Regions from separate parts of the Pseudoalteromonas sp. KAN5 genome, predicted to be linked through region 1. Evidence: predicted binding sites of a transcription regulator. Region 1 holds the regulator's gene; each other region holds the start of a gene.
What was found. Region 1 encodes sigma-54, which starts transcription at its own class of promoters, with help from an activator protein. Its sites were predicted from a motif close to GTTGGCACGNNNNTNGNNT; they were not measured.
Positions count from the first base shown of each region.

Region 2: the regulator sigma-54 is predicted to act here: its motif matches at 6,054-6,072, upstream of KAN5_RS17350 (PspA/IM30 family protein).
Region 3: the regulator sigma-54 is predicted to act here: its motif matches at 5,250-5,268, upstream of KAN5_RS11260 (DUF3192 domain-containing protein).

Region 1 covers NZ_AP025589.1:3,706,994-3,714,890, forward strand. The annotation lists gene mgtE (magnesium transporter) at 262-1,620, opposite strand; gene KAN5_RS16470 (HPr family phosphocarrier protein) at 1,738-2,010, opposite strand; gene rapZ (RNase adapter RapZ) at 2,038-2,880, opposite strand; gene ptsN (PTS IIA-like nitrogen regulatory protein PtsN) at 3,058-3,510, opposite strand; gene hpf (ribosome hibernation promoting factor) at 3,515-3,802, opposite strand; gene KAN5_RS16490 (RNA polymerase factor sigma-54) at 3,831-5,327, opposite strand; gene lptB (LPS export ABC transporter ATP-binding protein) at 5,394-6,119, opposite strand; gene lptA (lipopolysaccharide transport periplasmic protein LptA) at 6,116-6,649, opposite strand; gene lptC (LPS export ABC transporter periplasmic protein LptC) at 6,639-7,193, opposite strand; gene kdsC (3-deoxy-manno-octulosonate-8-phosphatase KdsC) at 7,190-7,741, opposite strand; gene KAN5_RS16515 (KpsF/GutQ family sugar-phosphate isomerase) at 7,741-7,897, opposite strand, start outside.
Region 2 covers NZ_AP025589.1:3,864,938-3,872,834, reverse strand. The annotation lists gene KAN5_RS17390 (EAL domain-containing protein) at 1-765, opposite strand, end outside; gene KAN5_RS17385 (SRPBCC family protein) at 1,034-1,537, shown strand; gene KAN5_RS17380 (TIGR03899 family protein) at 1,506-2,393, shown strand; gene KAN5_RS17375 (TIGR04219 family outer membrane beta-barrel protein) at 2,418-3,179, opposite strand; gene KAN5_RS17370 (DUF2333 family protein) at 3,183-4,169, opposite strand; gene KAN5_RS17365 (copper chaperone PCu(A)C) at 4,178-4,693, opposite strand; gene KAN5_RS17360 (hypothetical protein) at 4,796-5,119, opposite strand; gene KAN5_RS17355 (PspC domain-containing protein) at 5,129-5,332, opposite strand; gene KAN5_RS17350 (PspA/IM30 family protein) at 5,345-6,013, opposite strand; gene dusA (tRNA dihydrouridine(20/20a) synthase DusA) at 6,250-7,182, opposite strand; gene KAN5_RS17340 (hypothetical protein) at 7,371-7,838, opposite strand.
Region 3 covers NZ_AP025589.1:2,512,449-2,520,345, forward strand. The annotation lists gene KAN5_RS11230 (transporter substrate-binding domain-containing protein) at 194-889, shown strand; gene KAN5_RS11235 (DUF1289 domain-containing protein) at 886-1,131, opposite strand; gene KAN5_RS11240 (1-acyl-sn-glycerol-3-phosphate acyltransferase) at 1,243-2,376, opposite strand; gene KAN5_RS11245 (SO_0444 family Cu/Zn efflux transporter) at 2,537-3,706, opposite strand; gene zntR (Zn(2+)-responsive transcriptional regulator) at 3,690-4,103, opposite strand; gene KAN5_RS11255 (D-2-hydroxyacid dehydrogenase) at 4,206-5,150, shown strand; gene KAN5_RS11260 (DUF3192 domain-containing protein) at 5,314-5,694, shown strand; gene KAN5_RS11265 (diguanylate cyclase) at 5,736-6,671, opposite strand; gene KAN5_RS11270 (ATP-binding protein) at 6,655-7,897, opposite strand, start outside.

The DNA of each region.
Region 1 (7,897 bases):
TTTGTGTAAAAAGTGGTTTTTGTCGGAGCTGGCTTTAGCCGCGAAGGTGTAAAGTAAAAGGTGCTAGGATGCGTAGCCCGTGACTTTTATTTTCGGTGGTGAGTATAAACCTGCGCGAGGTAAGCTCGCGGCTACAGGTTTGCACCGATGTTTGGGTTTATTGTAGGCGCGGCTTTATGCCGCGCTTAAAAGGCGCTAGGTTCTAGGGAAGCGACTAGATACTAGGGCCTAAAACCTAGCTTCTAGAACCTCTATTCCTATCTAGACTAACAACCAAGTTGCGGTGCCGAGAAAGGCAAAAATGCCTACAATATCAGTTACAGTAGTCAACACTACACTACCAGCTAGTGCAGGGTCTATTTTCATTTTCTTTAACAGTAGTGGGATACTTGCGCCGGCGACGCCTGCTGCGACTAAATTCATAAACATGGCAAAGGCGAGTACGCCGCCGAGTTTAAAGTCCCACTGCCATAGTGCGACTACACCTGCTATTAAAATTGACCATACCATGCCGTTTATAGCGCCGATCGCGAGCTCTTTCATTAGTAAAAAGCGTTGGTTAGTTTGGTTAATATGACCTACAGCGATACCACGGATCACTAGAGTAAGTGTTTGGCTACCAGCTACGCCACCCATTGAGGGCACAATCCCGTTGAGTACAGCTAGGATCGGTAGAATCGCTAAGGTGTTTTCAAAGAAGCTTGCTACAATTGCAGCGAGCAACGCGGTTAATAAGTTAACGCCAAGCCATACTGAGCGCTTTTTCGAACTTTTTAATACTGGGGCGAAGGTATCTTCTTCGTCGTCAAGACCCGCTAAGCTCAATAAGCTGTGCTCTGCATCTTCACGGATAACGTCAACGATATCATCGATGGTGATCCGGCCCAGCAGGTGGTCGTTATCATCAACAACAGGTGCAGATATCCAGTTATGGCGTTCGAACAATTGGGCTACTTCACTTTCATCCATGGAAATAGGGATTGATTCACAATCTTCGTCCATTAATTCGCGAATAACTTTATCCGGCGAGTTGGTGAGTAGCGTGGTGAGCGACATTGCGCCTAAAAAGCAGTTGTGTTTATCAACCACATAAAGGTCATCAGTGCCTTCAGGCAGTTCGCCACGTAAGCGTAAGTAGCGCAGTACCACGTCAATAGTGACATCGGGACGAATAGTGACCGTATCGGTATTCATCAATGCGCCAGCTGAGCGCTCTTGATAGGAAAGCGCTTGAGTTGCCCGCTCACGGTCTTGGCTATCCATGGCGCTGACAACGTCTTGGTAGACTGTGTCAGGTAAGCTACGTAATACTTCCCCTAAGTCATCGTGACTCATGTCTTCGGTCGCCGCAGCAATATGCTCTGGCGCCATTTGGGCAATGATCCCTAGGCGAACATCTTCAGAAAGCTCTTCGAGTACATCACCTTGTACATCTGGATCTACCAGTTGCCAGAGCAAGGTACGAATTTTATGCGGCGATGATTCTAGTAGTAAAGCTGTGTCACAGGGAGCTGTTTTTGCCAACATACGCCTTACTTGAACAAATTGACCACTGTTAAGTGACTTGGTCACTTGCTTTAGTTGTTGTAGTGGGTAATCTTGTTCAAAAGCTTCTGGCATTGGCGTCCTTAAATAATAAATACATTTAATTGGTGGGATGAAACTTTGATAATTACACTGGTTGCGTTGACCAGTAGCTTATTAAGTTTAACGTAATTTTATTGTGCTGACTATGGACTATTCTTGCTCGTTAAAGCGGTGCGCAATCAGCTCTCCAATAGCAGCAAGTGCGAGTTCGGCATCGGGCCCTTCACACACAACTTTAACTTCTTTACCTTGGCTGCTTTCTAATAACATTAGGCCTAGAACACTGTCGCCAGCGGCTTGTTTGTCATCTTGGTGAAGTGTGATACTGGCATCAAACTGCACGGCTAACTGTGCTAATACACTGGCTGCGCGGGCATGTAATCCAAGTTTGTTTTTTATTAAAAATGTATCTTCTAAGCGCATCCACATTCCTTACTGTAACAGTGGTTGTTATTCTTGCTCGCGATGGCGAATTTTTACATTGCTGTGGCTCATTGAAAAGCTTTCGCCAATGGTTTGCGCTAAATAAACCGAACGATGTTGGCCACCTGTGCAGCCGATTGCAATGGTTAAATAACTGCGGTTATTACGTTCTAAGTGCGGTAACCAGGTTTGTACAAAGGTTTGGATCTGCCAAGTGAATTTTTGCACAATACTGTGGCTGGCTAAGTAATCTTTAACTGGTTGATCAAGACCTGTCAGTGGCTTTAGCTCAGGCTCCCAATGCGGGTTAGGTAAAAAGCGCGCGTCAAATACATAATCCGCTTCTTTTGGAATACCATGTTTAAAGCCAAACGATTCAAAGGTGATAATTAGCTTTTTATCTTTTTTACCTAAAATCTTTTCGCGAATCGTCTCGGCAAGTTGATGGACACTTAGATCAGTGGTATCTAACATAAAGTCAGCACGTGTTGTTAACACATCAAGTAATACTTTTTCTTGTTTGATGGCTAAATCAAGCGGCAATGAATCTAAAGAAAGTGGATGCAAACGGCGCGTTTCAGAAAAACGTTTGATCAGTGTTTGATCATCACAATCTAAATAAAATAATGTTGGATTGGCAAAGCCGGGTAAGTACTCAAGAATGTCGTTAAATTCTTCTTGTTCTTTGGGTAAGTTACGAACATCAATACTAACAGCAATTTTGTCGTAATTATCAGAGACACTACGAACTAATGAAGGCAGTAAGTTTACAGGGATATTATCGACACAATAATAACCAAGATCTTCAACTACACGCAGGGCAACCGATTTACCTGAGCCAGAGCGCCCACTGATGATGATTAACTCCATGTAAACTCTCCTTCACTTAATAGCAATTTTATTAAAAACATGATCACTCTAGCTGGTTAAATAACTCATTAACGTTATTAAAAATTATGTGTACAGAATAACTACCTGTCATAATTTTTCCTTGTTATTGAACTACTTTGTACCGCCATAATAGATCACTAACGCAAGAGGTATGACTTACGATTGCTCAACAATAACGTGATATAAATCTTGATCTGTTTTCGCGCTACGTAGTTGTTTACAAAAATCTTTGTCGTTAAGTTTATCAGCAATTGTGGCTAACGTCTTTAAATGAAGTTGACTATCACCCTCTGGTACGATGAGAGCGACAAACAGATCCACAGGGCGATTATCAATTGCGTCAAAATTAATAGGCGTTTCGCTCACTAAAATGATTGCTAGTGGATTTTCAATACCACTCATTCGACCATGAGGAATGGCAATGCCACGACCAATACCAGTACTACCTAGTTTTTCTCTAGCGAGTAATGCATCGAGGATTTCTTGTTGTGATAGCTGAGGAAGTTGTTCATGAGCCAATTGGCTGATAAATTCAATGATCCGTTTTTTGCTATTAAAAAGGACCGCAGTTTTACTGCAGTCCTGGCAAATAAGTGAGCTTAATTTCATAGTGTTAGTGTCGAGCGTGCTTCTCTTTGTGTTTGATTACTTGACGGTCGAGCTTGTCGATTAGTCCGTCAATGGCTGCATACATGTCTTGATGTTCAGTTGAAGCAAATAACTCAGCACCACTGACATGGATGGTGGCTTCTGCTTTTTGGCTTAGCTTTTCTACGTCAAGAATAACATGGACATTGTTGATGTGATCAAAATGCCTCTCAAGCTTCGCAAACTTATTGTTTACATAGTCTCTTAATGAATCAGTAATTTCTACGTGACGACCAGTTAAATTTAGTTGCATAAGCATTTTCCTTTTTTGATTTTACGCCTTAAATCAAACTCTTTCTTTGATTTGACGGTGGAATAGCCAGTGACTCGCGGTATTTTGCAATAGTCCGTCTAGCTACTTTGATACCTTGCTCTGCCAATATATCTGCAATTTTACTATCACTCAATGGTTTCGCTGAGTTTTCTGCGCTAATCAGTTTTTTGATTAGTGCGCGAATAGCTGTCGATGAGCATTCGCCGCCATTTTCAGTGCTAACATGGCTTGAGAAAAAATACTTTAACTCAAAAATACCACGCGGGGTATGCATGTATTTTTGGGTAGTTACACGAGAAATTGTTGACTCATGCATCTCTACCATTTCAGCAACGTCATTGAGTACCATAGGTCGCATGGCTTCAGGGCCATGTTCAAAGAAACCTTGCTGCTGTTTTACGATGCAATTGGTTACTTTGAGCAATGTGTCATTGCGACTTTCTAGGCTTTTTATAAACCATTTAGCTTCTTGCAGATGCGAACGAATAAACTGACTATCAGTGCTCGACTTTACTGAGCGCGACATAGCTGCATATTGGCTGTTCACTCTGATTTTTGGCATGCTGTCTGGATTAAGTTCAACCACCCAGCGGCCTTTAATTTTTTTCACTGATACGTCAGGAATAACGTATTCTGACTCTTCTCGTACTATGGTATCCGCAGGCTTTGGATTTAGGCTGTGGATCAGAGTCATCACTTCTTTTAGTTCATCTTCCTTAAGCTTAGTCTTTTTCATCAAAGTGCGATAGTCGCGACTAGCTAATAAATCGATATGATCAGTTAAAATCATTTTTGTCTCATTAATCCAAGGGGTTGCCGGATCAAATTGATTTAGCTGAATACATAAACACTCTTGTAGACTGCGAGCCGCGATGCCTACAGGGTCAAATAATTGGATACGTTTTAAAACCGCTTGTACTTCGTCAAGTTCGATTTCTTCTTCGTTGTTGCCTTGATTTAAGCTCTCTACAATGTCTTCACAGCTAAGCGTTAAAATACCTGAGTCATCAATGGCCTCAACAATTGCAATGGCTATTGCTTCATCTGTAGGGCTAAATGGAGTTAGCTGTAGCTGCCACATTAAATATTCATGCAAGGTTTCTGTTGAGGCGCCTTGATATATAGATTCGTCCTCTGGCATTGGGCCTGCTGAGCTATTTGGTGCAGCGCTCATGTACTCATCCCATGTGACATCCATCGCCATTTCATCACTGAGTGTTTCTTTGGTGAGTGCTTCGCTGCTTTCTTGTTCGTATTCGCTGGGCTTGTCATCTGCTGAGGCGCTAACGGTTAAGTCGTCGTTATCTTGCTTTTGCTCATTCTTGCCCGCCGTGTCGTCTGAATACTCATGCTCTTCTAGCTCTAGTAACGGATTGCTATCTAACGCTTCTTGAATTTCTTGCTGCAGATCCAATGTGCTGAGCTGCAATAAGCGGATAGCTTGTTGCAGTTGCGGTGTCATTGTAAGTTGCTGGCCCATGCGCAGCTGGAGTGATTGCCTCATGTATCTCTAACAATCCTTTTATTGTTGTCATTGTTAAGTTTAGCAGATGCTTAGCCAAGTGTGGCTTTATAGCCTAAATTGCTCACCTAGGTAAACATCGCGAACTGTTTGGTCGGCGAGTACATGCTCAGGTGTGCCTGATGCAATTAACTCCCCATGAGAAACTATGTAGGCTTTTTCACAAACATCAAGAGTTTCTCGTACATTATGGTCGGTGATAAGCACGCCAATACCACGGTTTTTAAGGTGTTCAATAATCTTCTTTATATCTAACACTGAAATTGGATCAACACCAGCAAAAGGCTCATCTAACAAGATAAATTTTGGGTCTGCGGCTAATGCACGGGCAATTTCAACACGACGACGTTCACCGCCAGATAGGGCCATACCTTGGCTGTCGCGAATATGTTGAATGCTAAATTCATCAAGTAAGCTGTCAAGAGCTTCTTCTCTTGCTTGTTTTTTAAGGTCTTTTCGGGTCTCTAAAATAGCCATCAAATTTTGATAAACAGTCAATTTACGAAAAATTGATGACTCTTGCGGTAAGTAACCAATCCCCAAGCGAGCGCGACTATGCATTGGCAGTAAGGTGATGTCGTTGTCATCTATACTGATCTTGCCTTTGTCGCTAGGCACTAAGCCTACAATCATATAAAAGGTTGTGGTTTTACCCGCACCATTTGGGCCCAGTAAGCCAACAATGCTGCCGGCGGTAACTTCTAAGCCTACACTTTTGACAACTTGGCGACCTTTGTAGCTTTTAGCTAAAAATTCAGCTTTTAATGTACTCATGGCTGGCCTTTAGATTTGTCTTTTTTGTTACTTACCGGTACTAAAATAGTGTGCACGCGATCATTTGAGCTTTCGCCTTTTTCGGCGCTGATAAGCTGTTGGTCCATGTCGTAGGTAATGCTTTTAGCATTAATTTTTTGCCCTGCTTGAGTAACCTGCGCATCGCCAATTAAGGTTAAGTAGCGCTTGGCAACGTCGTAACGAACCTCTTTAGCGCTGGCGCTCATAATTGTGCCATCAGCTTGTTTTTCTTCAAAATAAGCTGGACTTCCTGTGGCTACAAGCAGTTGTTTATTGTCGCCTAAGTCTTCACGTTTGTGTACTTCAAGGCGATCAGCTTTAATACGGCGGTTACCATGAATAATTTCAACGTTGTTTTCAAAAATACCGATGTTATCTTTTAACTGGGCAAGTTGTTTGTCTGCACTGATCGATACTTGGTCCGCAGGTGGTAAATTAGTCTCAGCAAAGCTTGCAAAGGCCATGAATAAGCTTGGTATAACAAGCAAGTGAGCAAATTTATTGGTCATAATATATGGTTCGCGTATGGTTAATTAGTTCTACCACTTCGGCTTTTAAGTCGGCATTGAGGCCGCGCCCAGTGATCTTTAAATTTGGCCCAATCAATTCTACAGGTTGTTCAGAGCTCATGGTTTGTAGTTCAATATCAACCTGAATGTTATCTGCATTGATGTGCTCAATCATGGCATTGTTGGTCAGGTTTTTAGCCACCACATTGCCTTCTAAAATTAATTGATGGTTTTCATATAAAGTGGCTTCGTTTGCATTAATTTGCCACGTTTGTTGTTGATTATATAAAGTAAAAATAGGTTGCTCAAAGTAAGTGAAGCCTAACTGTTGATAGAGCTCCATTTTTGCAGCGGTTACTTTGTGGCTAATTTTACCTTGTTCATCAAATGCTGTTTGTTTTAATGCTACGGCAGTGTAATCGGGTTTTGCTATTATATCTTCTTGGTTTTGTGGTGCATTTGTTGGCTGATTAAAATAGGGAAACCACAACCACACCATGCAAGCGACGAACAATACGCATAATATTAAACGCGCACTATTCATGAGCTAGTCCCTTCGCTTGTTAGTGACTTACCATTTTCAAGCATCAATAAATCAGTGAGCTCACGCACTGCACCAAAACCACCTGGTAGCATGGTTGTATAATGCGAGATGCGTTTTATGAGCGGGTGTGCATCATTCACTGCTACAGCAAAACCGACTAATTCCATAACCGGCATATCTGGTCCATCGTCACCTATATAGGCTATTTGCTCATCTGTTAACTGCAATTTATTTTTGAGCTGTTGATAAGCTTGCAACTTGTTTTCTTGACCTTGATAAATATGCGCTACAGTCAGGCTAGTCATTCGTTGCTGAACTATCTGTGAATGACGGCCAGTGATCACTGCCACTTCAAAGCCACTGTTGATTAAGGCTTTAATGCCAAAGCCATCTTTAGTATTAAAGGCTTTGAGTTCTTCACCATGATTACCTAAGTAAATACGGCCATCTGAAAATACACCATCGATGTCGCAAATAAGCAGTTTAACTTTTTGCGCGCGACTACGGGCATCATCACTAAGCGGCTGGTATAAATCAGCAAACTGCATTATAAAACTCCTGCTTTGAGCAAGTCTTGCATGTTGAGTGCACCAATAGGGTGTTGATTATCGTCAATCACAATTAAGCCGTTGATACGCTTATTTTCCATAATATTGAGTGCCTCTGCTGCCAACATATCAGCGCTTGCTGTAGTACAAGAGCGG
Region 2 (7,897 bases), 160 kb from region 1:
TTCGCCAAATTCAAAACAGTTTTGTACCTGAAGAATTATTCGTCCATCATCTAATTGCTCAATACCTTGACCAATAAAGGCGCTAAACTCAGCGCAGCCACCTAACACTCGTACTTGATGACTGTCATCCAAACTGCCGCACACAACCCCTCTTGGTGCACAATCTAAAATGACCGAGAGTTGCTTAATCACCGCCATCGTAAAAGCTTTGATGTCGGTAAAACCTAATATAGCTTTAGAGGCCAGTAGAATATTATTTAACGCTTTGCTTTGGTATTCAAGTTGGCAAACTTGTTCATACGAACGAATAGCGGTCACTAAAGATGTCACTAATTTACTGCGAGTAAGCTCTGTTTTCGTTTTGTAATCATTTATATCGTATTCACGAATAACCTTTTCTTCAGGCGCGTAACCCGGTTGCCCTGTACGTAAAATGATACGTACATTATGGTTTTGCAACGTATCGCGTACTTCTTTAACGACTTTTAACCCCGCATCATCTGATTCCATCACGACATCTAACAGCAATACCGACACATTATGAGTATTAGCTAATACTTCAACCGCTTCAACACCAGAGTAAGCATGATGAAAACGCAATGTTTTCCCCCAGAACTTAACCCCTGAAAGTGCTAATTCAGTAACAGTGTGAATTTCAGGATCATCATCAACAATCAAAACATCCCAATACCCAACAGGCACAACTTCCGCATGAAGTTCCTCTTCATGATTAGCAAACAAAAAATCATTGTGTTCTGACGTCATTCCAAACCCTTTAAATGCAAATATCCCGCGCTATCATTTAATATTGAGACTATCCAACTATTGACTAATAAGTTATCACTATTTAGCTTATGATACAGTACTAATGTTGATAAATAATGAAGCTTGATAGACAGATTATAGTCAACATTCAATGCCTCATGGTACAACAGTGGAATTTATCACCTAAGGAATAGCTATTAAAATTTTACCCAGAGTTACTCAATTTATTTTTCTTATTGCTTTGATTCTTTTAGTAATTGGGCTGCTATTGCCCCAGCAATACCAAGTTCAAAAAAGCATTACAATACATGCTACGCAAACAAACATAGCCCCCTTGATCAGCGACTTTACAAAGTGGTCAAGTTGGTCACCTTGGCAAAAAGTAGACCCAAGTATTGTTTTCACTCTTGGTGAACCAAATTCAGGGGTGGGGGCTCATCAATTTTGGCAAAGTAGCTGGGGATTTGGTGAAATGACCATTACCAATATAAGCCATACTAAAATTGATTTTAATATTTTATTTAATGAAGAGCATATTGTTACCGGACAAGTTTCTTTTTCACCACAAGACAATGGCAATTTAGTGACATGTACGTTATCCGGCGAAGTTACCACGCCAATTTTTGGAGGCTATTTAGCACTCTTTAGCCAATACATCTTAGAAAACACCTTAAGACTTGGACTTAATAACCTAAAAACGACAGCACAACTACAAACAATACCAGAGTTAGAGAACGCTAATGACGATTCAAACAGCCCAAGCAAAAATTAATCTCGCTCATATTATTGAAACTAAGCTCGGTTACTCCATGCGTAAAACCAGCTCAACTCGCCTTACCAGCACCAGTGACGACAGTTATGGTCCACAAGGACAAAGTAAGCTCCCCTATCAAGTAAATAGTGATAACTCTACACTCGGCAGAGCACAACATCGCCAACAATTACTACTAGTCAAACAACAGCAAAATATTGAAGCTATTATGGCCATGGCAATGGACTTTTGCCCTGATGTCACCAGTAATGGCCAACCTGACAGTGATTGGGTTGAGCGGTTTATTGCACTGTGTGAAGACACTGCTAATGAATCAATGCAAAAATTATGGGCAAAAATTTTAGCCGGAGAAACGGTATCCCCAGGTACGTTTTCAATTAAAAGCTTACAAACACTAAAGCAAATGACCCAACGCGAAGCAGATGCACTGCAAAAGTGCACCGCACTTTGTGGCTATAACGAAAAAGATCACAGTCATTTAATTTTATTAGGCTTTTACAAAAAACCCTCATTATTTGATTTGCTGCGCAAAGGCAATAAAGTGTCCTTTAACTTAGGCAAAGCTGGGATCAGCTTTCCAGATATATTAACCTTAATGGATATTGGCCTAATTTATCGTAAAGAAATTGAGTCTGCGGCGCTAAAAGCAGGCCAAGAAATAAACCTAACCTTTTTAACCCAGCGAATAGCACTTAAGCCCAAAAGTAACGATTTAGTACTGAGTTATTATAAATTTACGCAGACAGGTGATGAATTACGAAAATTAATCAACACGCCCATAAATAAAGCTTATAAACAATTATTAAGCAGTGCGCTTGAAGAGGAGTTTGAAGTAACGTGGCACGCAAATAAATAACAGTGCCACGTAAAAGCTAACAAATTAGAAGTGAATTTGTACGCCTGCAAATGGACCTGATGCATCGATATTAGTATATAGATCATCAATATCATCTAGTTCTAAAGTCATTTGACGGTAGCCCGCTTTGATATCTAAATCAATCGCAAGGTTATCAAGTAAAGCCCACGCAATACCCGCTTGGTAATCTTGCACTTTGCTATCATCAATCGCTAATAAACTGCCTTCAAAAAATACGCTTAATCCGGTTAATGGTAAGCCTACTTCAGCACGACCATAAACAAGTGGTACAAAGCCTGAAAAATCTACTGTCTCAGTTGTTGCTTGGCCGTTTGAAGTACCCGAAACAATAATATCGCCATCAAACTGCTTAGCATTCACACCCAAGTCAATAGACACTAAGTCATTATCGAAAATCTCATAGTAAAGAATATAGTCGATATGTGATAAGTCACTGATGGTGTTGGCTTGAGTATTTGTAGTAAACGTAGTGCCACCAAATACAAAGCTTTCATCAAGAAGTGCAGAACCATTGAGCTCAAGTTCGGTATACTTTAATTTAATGTTTGGTACTAACGGAATTGGGTGTTCAAGCGCCGCATAATAGCTAGTGAAGGTTTCATCTTCAAAATCAAAATCTTGCATATTGCCTTGATCAGCAAAGCTACCTGAGTTATCAGATTGCCAGCCATCAACACCAACATATAAGCCTAATAAAGTATCAGCGTGTGCCGCTGGTGCTAAACAGGCCATAGAAAGGGCGGCAGCTAAACAGTACTTTTTCATGTTTTATCCTTGTGCTAAAAGTTCGCTAAGTTCAATAAGAGCCGCATTGGCTCTTGAGATATAATTTGCCATTACTAATGAATGATTTGCAACAAAACCAAAGCCATTGCCATTTAAAATAATAGGACTCCACACTGTTTCTTGCGTTGCCTCAAGTTCACGTATAATTTGCTGTAAGCTTACTCGCGCATTCTTTTTCTCTAATACATCTGCAAAATCATATTCCACTGCTTGCAAAAAATGTAATAAAGCCCAAGTAGCTCCTCGTGACTCATAAAATACATCATCAATTTTCCACCAAGAGGTTTTCACTTGGTTTTGTAATGGGGCATAAGTTGCTTGATGCGCTTCTTTATCACCGGCTAAATCGGTATTTAAGCGCTCTTGACCAACACTGGCACTTAAACGCTGGCTTAAACTACCGAGGCGCTTTTCAGCCTCCTTTAACCAGCCACGTAAATTATCAGCACGTGCATAAAACTGGCTCTCTCGAGCATTTTGATCGGCTATTTGAGTTCGGTACACAATTAAAAAATCGATACCTTTTTGATATTCACTTTCAGCACTTGGCCATGCCCAGGCTTCTGAGCTGATATTAAATTGTGGTTGCGCTTTTTTTAAAGCTTCATGTTCGGTTGACTGTGACTGTGAGCGGCTAAAATCTTTACGCATCGACAGTGCTAAATCGCGAGTCATTTCAAGTGCACCGTATTCCCATGCCGGCATATTGTCCATCAACACACTTGGCGGCATCATATCATTCGATAAGTAACCGCCCGGTTTATTTAATAAGGTAGTCGCAACATTAATCAACGCTGAGGTGGTTGTATAGCCGGTAACAAATTTCTCTCCACGCAACTGCGCCTCTTGCTTTGCTTGAGTAATTACATTTACGCGACTTGGTTCAACGCTCCAATAAACCGATATGGTATAAAAAATAATAAAGACTACTATTAGCCCAGTGATAATTTTCCCTTTATGCTGTGACATTTAACCTCCTAGTGATGTGTATGCTGCTGAGATTGTGGCACTTCTTCAATTTGGCTCTCTAATGAAACCACCGTTGCTTGAGTAAATACACGATCTCCATTGCTAAAATATAGCGTGAGTTTGAGTTCTTGCCCTATTTTTAATGGCTCTTCAGGCTCAAAAACCATTAAATGATAACCACCAGGCTTAAAATCGAGTTGTTGATGAGCCTTGATCTGTAGCATATCTACCTTTTGCATTTTCATCATACCATTAACATGTTGATGTTCGTGAACCTCAACACGCCCCATGCCATCAAGAGTCACTTTTGTTAGCTCAATGGTTGTATCACCATGATTTACTAGTGTTAAATAGCCAGCGCTGGATTTACTTCCAGGTAAAAAATTTCGCACTTGAGCATTGCTAACAACCACTTTATTTACAGTTTCATGTTGGTGTCCTGTATGAGCAAATAACTCGGAAGAATAAAAGCTTATTGCAAAAATAGCAGATGAGAGCAAAGTAAGTAATGGCTTAAGAGACATTTCGATCCTTGTTATGAGAATCAAGTTTAAGTGCTAAATTTAGCATATTTACGAAAAAATAGTCAGCTAAATTAGCATTTAAGATTATTTCAGTGGCCCAAATTAAGCCACTTTTTGGTTATCCGCAACAAGCCAACACAAGCAAACGATAAGCAATAATGGCCAAGCAATCATTAAAGAACCAAAAAGCAAGGCTAATATCACACCAACTCCTACAATGAGACCCGCACCAAGCAAGCCAACACTCACCAGCGCAACCAAAGCGATTACAACGATCACCGCCACTAATGCACCAAATAACTCAATACCAACCCAGCTTAAGTCTGCAATCCATAGCGGTAGCTGCCATGAATCAAATCGCCCTACTTCAAATGGGTTAAATGCTATGCACAACACAACCAATAAGCAAAATGCAATAATTTTCATGGCTCTTCCCTAGTGCACTTTATTATCTAAACAACAATGAGCAATTAAGTAACCTGCACCTATAAAAACAGGAAACTGAATAAAAAGCACGATTGTAGCAAGCCTAGTCGCCCAAATAGGAAAGTCGAACCTGCGTGCTAAACCACTACATACACCCGATATTTTTTTATTTAACGGATCTTTACTCCAACGAGCATGATTAAATGTATTCATTGTTTATTACTCCTAAGCGGTTTGTTGCAATTTAGCTTTAAGCACTGCAAGCTCTTTATCTAACGCTTCATCTTTTACTAATGCATCTATCTGCTCTGCAGTTGAATGCTGCTTTGCCGTTACATCATAGGCGTCAACTTGTGCTTCAATTGACTCCACACGCTGCTCAATAACATCAAAGCGTGCAAGTGCATGCGCAACTTTATCGCTATTTAATTGTTGATTAACACGCACACGAGCATTTAGAACATGATGAACCTGCGCCAAGCTACGTTGTTTAGCTTTAGCCGCACTCAGTTTGTCTTGTAAACGCTGCGCGTCATCACGTAACTTCGCTAATGAATCTGATAATTTAACAAGCTCTGGTTCAATCGCAGCTAACTCAGTTGCAACACGTTGCTTTTCTTTAAGTGCTGCAGTGGCTAAATCATCACGCCCCTTAGTGACCGCTAACTCAGCCTTTGCTTGCCATTGTGCTATCGACGTTTTTTTATCAGTTTGCTGGCGCTGTAACGCTTTTTGTTCACAGAGTATTGTCGCGGCAGTAGTACGGCATTCATCCAATGCTTGCTGCATTTCTTGAATTAATAAGTTGAGTAGTTTTTCTGGATCTTCTGCTTTATCTAACACAGCAACGAGGTTTGATTGAATTAGATCATTAACACGATTAATTAAGCCCATGATTTTCTCCTGTTGATTATGGGTGATTACAACAAGGTGATTCCAAGACTTGTGCCAAGTGACAAAAATTAAAATTTAAACAATAAAAAACAAAAGGATACACTTAAAAAGTGAAGACTAAACTGACTCTGAAATGAATATGCATAAGTTAATTTGACTAAAAAAATGATTTTTTAACCATTATTTAGGATCAAAAAAACCACTAAAAAGTGGCTTTTTAATTTAAAAAGGTACTGCTATTCGGGAACAAAACTAAGTGCTTTATCCATCACTGACAAATCAGCCTGTTTGCCATGACCATGTTCTGAAAGGTGGCGTCTATAACCTCGCGCACCGGGTTGGCCTTGAAAAATCCCCAGCATATGGCGAGCAATATGCCAAAAGTTAGCACCTTGGCGCATTTCATCTTCAATATAATCATACATAGCACGCACCACATCATGACGAGACAAAGTGCATGCACTTTCACCATAAATTTTTTCGTCTACTTCACTTAAAATAAATGGATTACTATAAGCTTCACGACCTATCATTACGCCATCAATATGCGCTAAATGGGCAAGGCTATCAGCGATCGTTTTAACACCACCATTTAAGCTCAGGTCAAGTTGTGGATAGTCTTTCTTTAATTGATAAACTCGTGGGTAATCAAGTGGCGGTACTTCGCGATTTTCTTTCGGGCTCAAACCACTTAGCCATGCCTTACGAGCATGAATAATAAAATCGTCACAGCCAACGTTATGGCTAGCTTCTATCAATGCACATAAAAATTCATACGAATCTTGCTCATCAATACCAATACGTGTTTTTACCGTAATTGGGATATTAACTTCTGCCTTCATGGCCGCAACACACTCAGCAACCAGTTGTGGCTCAGCCATTAAACACGCACCAAAACGACCATTTTGAACACGATCTGATGGACAACCAACATTAAGGTTGACTTCATCGTAGCCGCGCTCAGCAGCAAGCTTTGCACACTTAGCTAACGCGTCTGGATCAGAGCCACCTAATTGCAAAGCAACCGGGTTTTCATGATGATTAAAATGTAGATAATCACCGCGGCCAAATAAAATGGCCCCAGTTGTCACCATTTCAGTATACAACACCGCGTGTTTTGTCATTTTACGATGAAAAGTACGGCAATGGCGATCAGTCCAATCCAGCATAGGTGCCACGGAAAAACGTCTATTCAAAGTAAAATCCTCAGGTTAATTAGTCGCTACCATTAGCCACGTAAAAAGCGCTGTATTTTACACAAGTAGAGAGGCTGCTTCAATGATAAGCAGTGAGCCAATTGCAAGCCTCGAGTGATAGCTGTAAATGGCTCGATTAAGATTTATTATCGTGGCTGAGGTTACTTAACTAAATAATCGTAATTCACACCGCTGACTTCCACAACAGTCACAGCAAGCTCAGTGTAATTTTTAATTTTAGGATTAACTAATTTAGCCCCGACAGCTATTTTCGCAATTTTATTAGTTTTATCTAGCTCTACAATCTGTACAGTCGCTGATGTATCAAAATCCGCTGACTGAGTATAGTATTCTGAGCCAACACTAGCACTTACGGCTAGATTTGGTTCACTGTTAGAGGTGGACTGCAGCAACGTTCCTTTTTTCAAGTCACTTTTTAAAATTGTAAAACTAAACTTAGGGGTGTTTTTTTCACCAACAAATATAGTTACAGCGCTTTGCCCATTTAACTCAAAATCATGCTCTGTAACTTCAACAACTCTTATTTTATCACTATCATAACTAGGTTCTACGCAAGCCACAGCCCCAAAAAGAAGTAACGCAGATAAAACAATACTTTTAAGCTTCATTTTTATTCCTTAAATTAAAAAACCTATAGTGTAAAACTAGATAACACTTAACGATATTT
Region 3 (7,897 bases), 1.2 Mb from region 1:
TAAGATGCGAGCGCTGTTGGAATAAAAGGCAATTTAGGCAAGATGCAAAGTTACGCCTTGATATTAAGCCCTGTGAAACGCAGAATTCTGCATCCAGGGGGGTGGGTATAAATAAAAGAGTCTCGGCTAAACTTGCGCTTTTTAGCTTTTAAACGTAGATTGAAGGCGTTTTTCGTCCCAATATGGAAACGATGTGATTAAATATTTCTTCCAATACATCATAGTATGCAGTTTGCTTGCACCATTTGGTAGTGTTGCAAAAAACCAACATATGCTATTTAATCGCCCGGCAGACACGCCGCAAGCCAGCTATGTTATTGAGTTAATGACCCTTGCTTATAACGAACTTGGTTATGAAGTACATATTATTGACTTTAACCACCAAAGCGCTTTATCTGCTGCCAATAATGGTACTCTTGATGGTCAATTAGGGCGCGTTTCAACAATCAGCCAACAATACACAAACTTACATGCAGTAAACTTCCCACTGTTTGAATTTAATCTAGTACTTTTAAAAAACTGCCAGCAATGTACATTTGAACAAATTAACAGTATCGCCATTCAAGTTGGCTACCCTGCAGCACAAAATTACTTAGACGAGCACCCATTTATGGGGGATATAATTAAAGTGAAAAGTGTTACTGCACAGCTCAATCTACTCACTCAACAAAAAGTACAAGGGGTATTACTGCTCGATTTTTTATTATCGACGAAGCACCCTCAGTTTGATGTTAATAAATTTCAAATTGAGCTACTTGCGCCGATCCAAAGCTTTCACTTTTTGCATTCTCGCCATCGTGCGTTAATACCTAAACTCGAAGAACAACTGCATAAACTAAATGAAAACGGCACCATCAGATTGCTCAAAGCTAAATATAATCTTGATTAGAAACCAAAATCTTCCTGCTTAGGTGAAGCGGCTTGTTCAGTAAGCGCTCTGCGTTTTTGTAAGTAACGCTTATAGCGCTGTTGGCATAAACTGATGACATGTTTTTTTTCAACATTTGAAAATGAATTCCAGCCAAACCGTTCTTCGCGGCTGCGATAGCAGCCTTTGCAATAGCCGCGGTTATTCACCTCACAAATGCCTTTGCAAGGGCTTGGAATTTCAAAAATTTCAATTTGTTGCATAGCCAGCATCAGTCAATAAAGCGTGTTTTGAGTATAGCCCGTTTTTTAAACGAAAAAAAACCGTAACTTAATGACGGTTTTAAATCTATTGAACCTGAACCTTGGTTAATTTTATTGTTCGTGTTCTTTACTGTTGTATTCAGCTTTACGATGAAAAGGCTTTGCATACATAGCTAACACCAAGGGCTTTAACTCATCCGGGACATGCGCCATGCGTTGCTCAAATGACTGTGCGTCTGCTTTATCAATGACAGCTTGCTTACAACCACCGGCAATATAATTACCCGGGTGTAAAAAGAATGAGTCAATGATTTGTTCATCGATGGTTTTTGCTAACTGTTCAGGCGACTCACAGCCTGTTTCAATTGGCTGGCCAAACGCTAAATGAACATGTCCTTTGGCGGCACTAAAGCCTTCAACAATACTGGCAATATCTTCACCGGCCGATTTTACATACTGACCATGATGTTGCCTATGGTACAACTCCTTCGCTTTCGCAATTGCACACGGCTCATATTGATAAGAAATTGATACCGGCACAATTTTTAGCTCACGTACGTATTCAGAAAACTCTTTCTTTTGTTTGCGGCCATTTAATTGCAACATTTTCAGTAACGCTGGATCGGTTTGATCAAAACCATCTTTTGCACGACCTTCTTTTTGCGCAATCCAAATAGAATGACCACCAGCAAGTGAATCATAGATATACGCTGAAAGTTGTGATAATGCTTTGAGCATCTCTTTAGGTGCTTTAGCTGAGCGCTTAACAATAAAACTCTTATTAAGACGCATTAACTCCGTAATATAAGGGATCTGCAGTAGGTTATCGCCTATAGCGATACGCACTGTTTTCATATTATGGCTAAACAATCCCCAATTCACTAATGCAGGATCAAGTACGATATCGCGATGATTTGAGATAAATAAATACGCTTGTTTTGGATCCAGTTGCTCTAACCCAGAAAAAGTAACTTCTGAGGTAGTGCGCTTCACTAATAATGCTAAATACTTGGCCACCTCTTGCTGTACTTGTTCAACAGAGTTAACAGCCCCCCATTTTTTTTGTAGTTGGCGGCGAACTAAAAAACGCGCAAAAAATGGCACCGAGGATATAAAGCGCGGCAAATTATATTTTGCTAATACATCAATAAATGCGTTATCTGCAATCAAACGAGCAACTGAGTCAGCTACTTCGTCGTCGTTGTAAGGTCTTATATCGGCGTACTTATCCACTAATTCACTCATTACTGCTTCTATAAAGTTAAAAAAACGGCACGTAAAATACGTACCGTTTATATTATGCTCCCGATTATAACTCAGGCAAACTAAAATGCGAACTAACTCACACTATTGCATTTTAGTGCAAACTGAGATGCGCTCTTGAAAGTACTTATAGAACACTTAATTACGCAATGCTCTTACCAGTTACTTGACGTTTTTTTTGCCATGCTATCGCAACTAGACGCAACATCAGTATGATTAAAATTACTCCGCAAATAAAACTTAACCAGTGTGGCAACACTTCATGTTCTTCACCTAATAATGGGGTAACAACAAAACCAAACTCAGTTACTAAATAATCAGTTAAAAAACCAAAGCATAATGCAACACCGATGACGCCAGTTAAATAAGCCGCAACAGCACGTTTACCAAGCTCATTAGCCACAACACCTAAAGTAGCAATATTTGTGGCTGGTCCTGCAAGCATAAACACTAATACAGCCCCTGGAGATACCCCACTCAATAACAAACCAGCCGCAATAGGCGTCGATGCTGTGGCACAAATATACATAGGAATACTGATCAATATCACCACTAACATAGCGAGAATACCGCTACCCCACTGTGTTAAAAAGGATTCTGGCACATATGTTTGTACTAATGCCGCAAAAAATAAACCAATCATTAACCACACCATAGTATCGGATAATAGCTTGTTACAGCTAAAGCTCAGTGCTTGGCGCATCTTTTGCCATTGGCTTGGCGCTGCAACGCTTGATGTATCGCAACAACTGGTTTCAGCTGTAGGCGCTGCCGGTTTTGACGCGCAACAACTACTTTTAATTTCTGGATCTACCTGTTTAGGTGCGCAGCAACTTGCTTTAGTTTCTGACGCTGCTGCTTTCGCGGTGCAGCAACTGCTTTTAACTTCAGGCTCTAATTCTAGGTGCTGCTTATCAGTGTCACGCCCTACTAACACACCTGCCACAATGGCACTGCATATTGCGGCTATGGGGCGGATAATCGCCATAAATGGGCCTAATAACACATACGATACTGACACCGAATCAACCCCTGTTTCAGGCGTTGAAACTAAAAACGCCGTCGTAGCACTTTTTGAAGCGCCTGCTCGCCTGAGACCTATCGCCGCAGGAATAACACCACACGAACATAAAGGCATTGGTGCGCCAATTAAAGCCGCTTTTACTGTGGTCCAAAAACCTTCTTTACCTAAATGGGTATTTAAGAAATTTGCCGGTAAATACACATTTAATATCCCAGCAATGAGCAAGCCAAGCATTAGCCAAGGAGCTGATAATAGAAATAGCTGCCAAAAATTATTGAGTAAGTCCATCTATGTCCTCCAACGTGGTTAATATCGAACAATTATCGGCAGGCTCTTCACCGCCGCAGCACCTGTCAGCCAGTATCGATAATGATTTATGAAAGCGTGTTAATTCAGCAATACGTTTTGCGACTAAATCACGTTTTTGAATTGTTAAATTTTTCACTTCATGGCATGAGTGCTGGTGCTTTTTAAACTTAATTTGCAATAATTCTTTGATCTCTGACAAACTAAAACCAACATTCTTAGCGCGTAAAATAAACTCCATTTGTTTTAATGCGGTTTCATCGTAATCACGGTAACCTGCCCCAGTTCGACTCGATGGCGTTAACAAATTATGTTTTTCATAGTATCTTAGAGTATCTGTAGAGACACCTAATTGATTAGCAAACTCACCTATTTTCACCTGTGTCTCCAATAAGAGTATTAGCAACTGATGCCTAGTATAAACCTTAGAGTACACACCAAGGTCAAGCATTAAAATCATTTTATTTAATAAGGAAAGCGCATGAATATTACCCTTCTCGATACTGCCACATTAGCAGGCACATCACTTGAGCCTTTTCAAACGCTTGGTAATTTCACCAGCTATCCGCTAACTAGCCCTGAACAAGTATTAGCTCACAGTAGCGGAGCTCAGGTGTTGATCACCAATAAAGTGGTGCTTAATCGTGAAACGCTGGCAAAACTTCCAGAGTTGAAGCTTATCTGTGTAGCTGCAACTGGCACTAACAATGTTGATTTAGCAGCCGCTAAAGAGTTTGGTATTGCTGTGACTAATGTTGCGGGCTACTCAACGCCTTCAGTTGTTCAACATACTTTTGCGTTGATCACCAACTTACTCGGTAACACCCACCGCTATATTGCTGACTGTCAACAAGGTCTTTGGCAACAAAGCGACATGTTCTGTCGTTTGGATTATAGCTTTAATGATATTGGCGATAAAACCTTCGCTATTATCGGTTATGGCTCGCTTGGCAAAGCCGTTGCTGATGTTGCAAAGGCGTTTGGTGCAAATGTGATCATCAGTGAGCGCAAAGGTGATAAGCCAAGAGAAGGCCGCACGGAGTTTTATCAGGCAATAAAGAATGCAGATATTATCAGTATTCATTGTCCATTAACGGATGAAAGCCGAGATCTAATTGGCAGCGAAGAGCTGGCAATGATGAAACCAAGCGCCATTTTAATTAACACTGCCCGCGGTGGGATTGTTAATGAAGCACAGTTAGCGCAGGCATTGACTAATAAACAAATAGCAGGAGCTGGATTTGATGTATTAACCAAAGAGCCTGCGGCAGAGAATAACCCATTAGCCGTTTATCGTGGCGACAACTTAATTTTAACTCCCCATATAGCATGGGCAAGCGAGGAGTCAATTATTCGCTTAGTGAAACAGGTGAGCCTAAATATCAGTGCATTTAGCCAAGGCGAAAGCTTAAATAGGTTGGTGTAATAAACTAAATTTTAGCCTTTAACACTATGCAAGGTGGTTAAATACAGTTTTCCACCTTGCAAAAAACAACTAACCATATGATTTTTAATAAGTAAAAATATTGGCAGATTCTTTGCTACTAAATAAAAAATTAATAAACACTATTTAGTATCAGGATTAAATAATGAAAAAAGTACTTTTAATTGCCGCACTAACAGCTCCTTTTTTAACCGGCTGCGTGATTGCCGTATCAGACGGCGAAGCAGAAAGTCATTGGGCCGGTAATAATTCAAGCTGGGAAAAACATCATCAAGCGAATCGTGAAAAAATTGCATCACTAGCGTTAGATACCAGCTATCAGAGTGTTTTAAGCCAATTAAAAACCCCTGAATTTACAGAGTTATTAAAAAAAGAAGATGATGTATACCAAGTATTATTCTATGCAACGCACAGCATCCACTCTGACGGAAAAATGACAAAAGATGAATGTACGCCACTTGTCTTTAAAAACGACAAGTTAATTGGTGTGGGTGATAGTATTTATAATTCTCTTAACGCTATTTAAGCTCAAATCAACTAAAGAGTGAACAAACATTCACTCTTTAGTTACAGTAATGACTCACTTTTACCACTTGCGGCAATAACTCGAGCAACAATTCTGTCCCGCCCAGTATCTTTCGCCTCATATAAACCAAGATCAGCTTCTTCAAGCAAGGTATGCTCAGCATACACTTGGCCAAACTCAGTGGTAGCAATACCGATACTAATGGTAATGTGCTCAGCATTAAGTGAGGCTTTATGCGGTATCTTGAGAGCATTTACAGCACTTCTAAGCTTATTAGCAAACACCAATGCTTCTTGTTGATTGATATTAGGTAATACAGCGGCAAACTCCTCTCCACCATAGCGAGCAACAAAGTCACTACCACGTTCACATGCAGTAACTAACGCATGTGCCACTCGCTTGAGACAATCATCCCCAGCACGATGACCATAACAATCGTTATAACGTTTGAAGTGATCTATATCCATTAATAACACCGATAATGGCGTACCTGCACGGCGACTTCGGCGCCATTCTCGCGAAAGATTTTCATCTAAATAGCGACGATTGGGGATCTCCGTCAAACCATCAATTGACGCTAGCATTTCAAGCAAATCATTCTTTTGTTTGATCAGTAACTGATTACGTACCCGGGCACGCACGATAGCCGTGCTAAATGGTTTAGCAATATAATCCATCGCCCCTAATTCAAACCCTTTAGCTTCATCATCATGGCTAGTATTAGCTGAAATAAAAATGACAGGGATCGTTTGCGTACTCGGATTTTCTTTTAACTGAATTAAAACGTCATACCCATCAATTCCCGGCATCACAATATCGAGAATAATTAAATCAACTTCGGTTGATTTAACAAACGTTAAGGCTTTTTCGCCACTTTCGACCAAAAATATTTCATGATCACTCGCCAATGTTTTTTCTAACACTAATCGATTTAATGGGTCATCATCAACGATCAGTATTTTAGCTTTCTTCAACATCTGCTGATCCCTGTAGTTGAATGTATCTATTTATTTGCTCTAATTCGAACACAAGTTGAGTCAAGTCTAATTGCTCTACACTTTGCGATTTTTGCAGTTCAGTTTCTAATTGCTGAGCAACCGCACTAAGACGCTTAAATCCGAGATTTCCTGACACACCTTTGATGGTATGCACTAATCGTTCCAAGGCACTAAGCTCAGTAGAAACTTGCAATTGCTGTATATGACTATCACATAACTGAGCAAACTTATCCAACATAGTCTGTAGTAAAGTATTATCACCTGAGAATTGAGCTAATGCAAAAGAACGATCAAAAAATATAAACTGGGATGTTTTAAGCTCATTGATTGCCGCTAATAAAGCTGCCGCAATAACAGGTTTAGTGAGATGCTTATTCATACCGGCTGCGAATGAACGCTGTTCATCAGCCAACTCACTGTGCGCCGTAAGCGCAAAAATAGGTAGCTGTTGCTTATTATAACGTTGTCGCAATAAGGTCGTTGCTTGCAAGCCATCCACTTCTGGCATCTGGACATCCATCAGGATCAAATCAGGTTTTACTTGTTCTACTAAAGCAATTCCAGCCATCGCCGAATTTGCGGTCATAACATTAATATATGCTTGGCTTAAAACATTGCTAATAATATCGAGGTTTAACTGATTATCATCAATCACTAATACGAGTAACCCAGCAACATCAATGGTTACTGCTGATGTTGCAGTATCAGGCGTATCACCTTCGTTGAGCTGTAGTAGCCGTTGTACAAGGGCAGAACTTTTAACACTGACACTATGCGTATTATGGCTGCTAGGAAGCTCGATATCGGCATCATTTTTAACAACATATAACTGGGTGTTATTTTTCAGCAACGCCGTTTTTATATTAGGCCACTCTATAATGCTAGTTATATCAAAGTCATTTATAATAATTCGCTGCACCGCCGCAAGGTCTGTTGTATCTGTAAATTCAGATAACATACAATAACGTAGCTGCTGCAGAGGCTGTAACGCTTTGGGTAAATTAATCCCCCGAGAAGAATGTATAACCAATGTATTTGGCCAACTACGCGCTGTTGATTGCTGCTCAAGCGAAAACGTCACTGTGAAGAAAAACTCACTGCCTTGGCCTTTATCACTGACTACGTTAATTTCTGCGCCCATTAATGCGAGTTCATGTTTAACAATCGCAAGCCCTAACCCCACGCCTTGATGAGCTCGAGTGAGC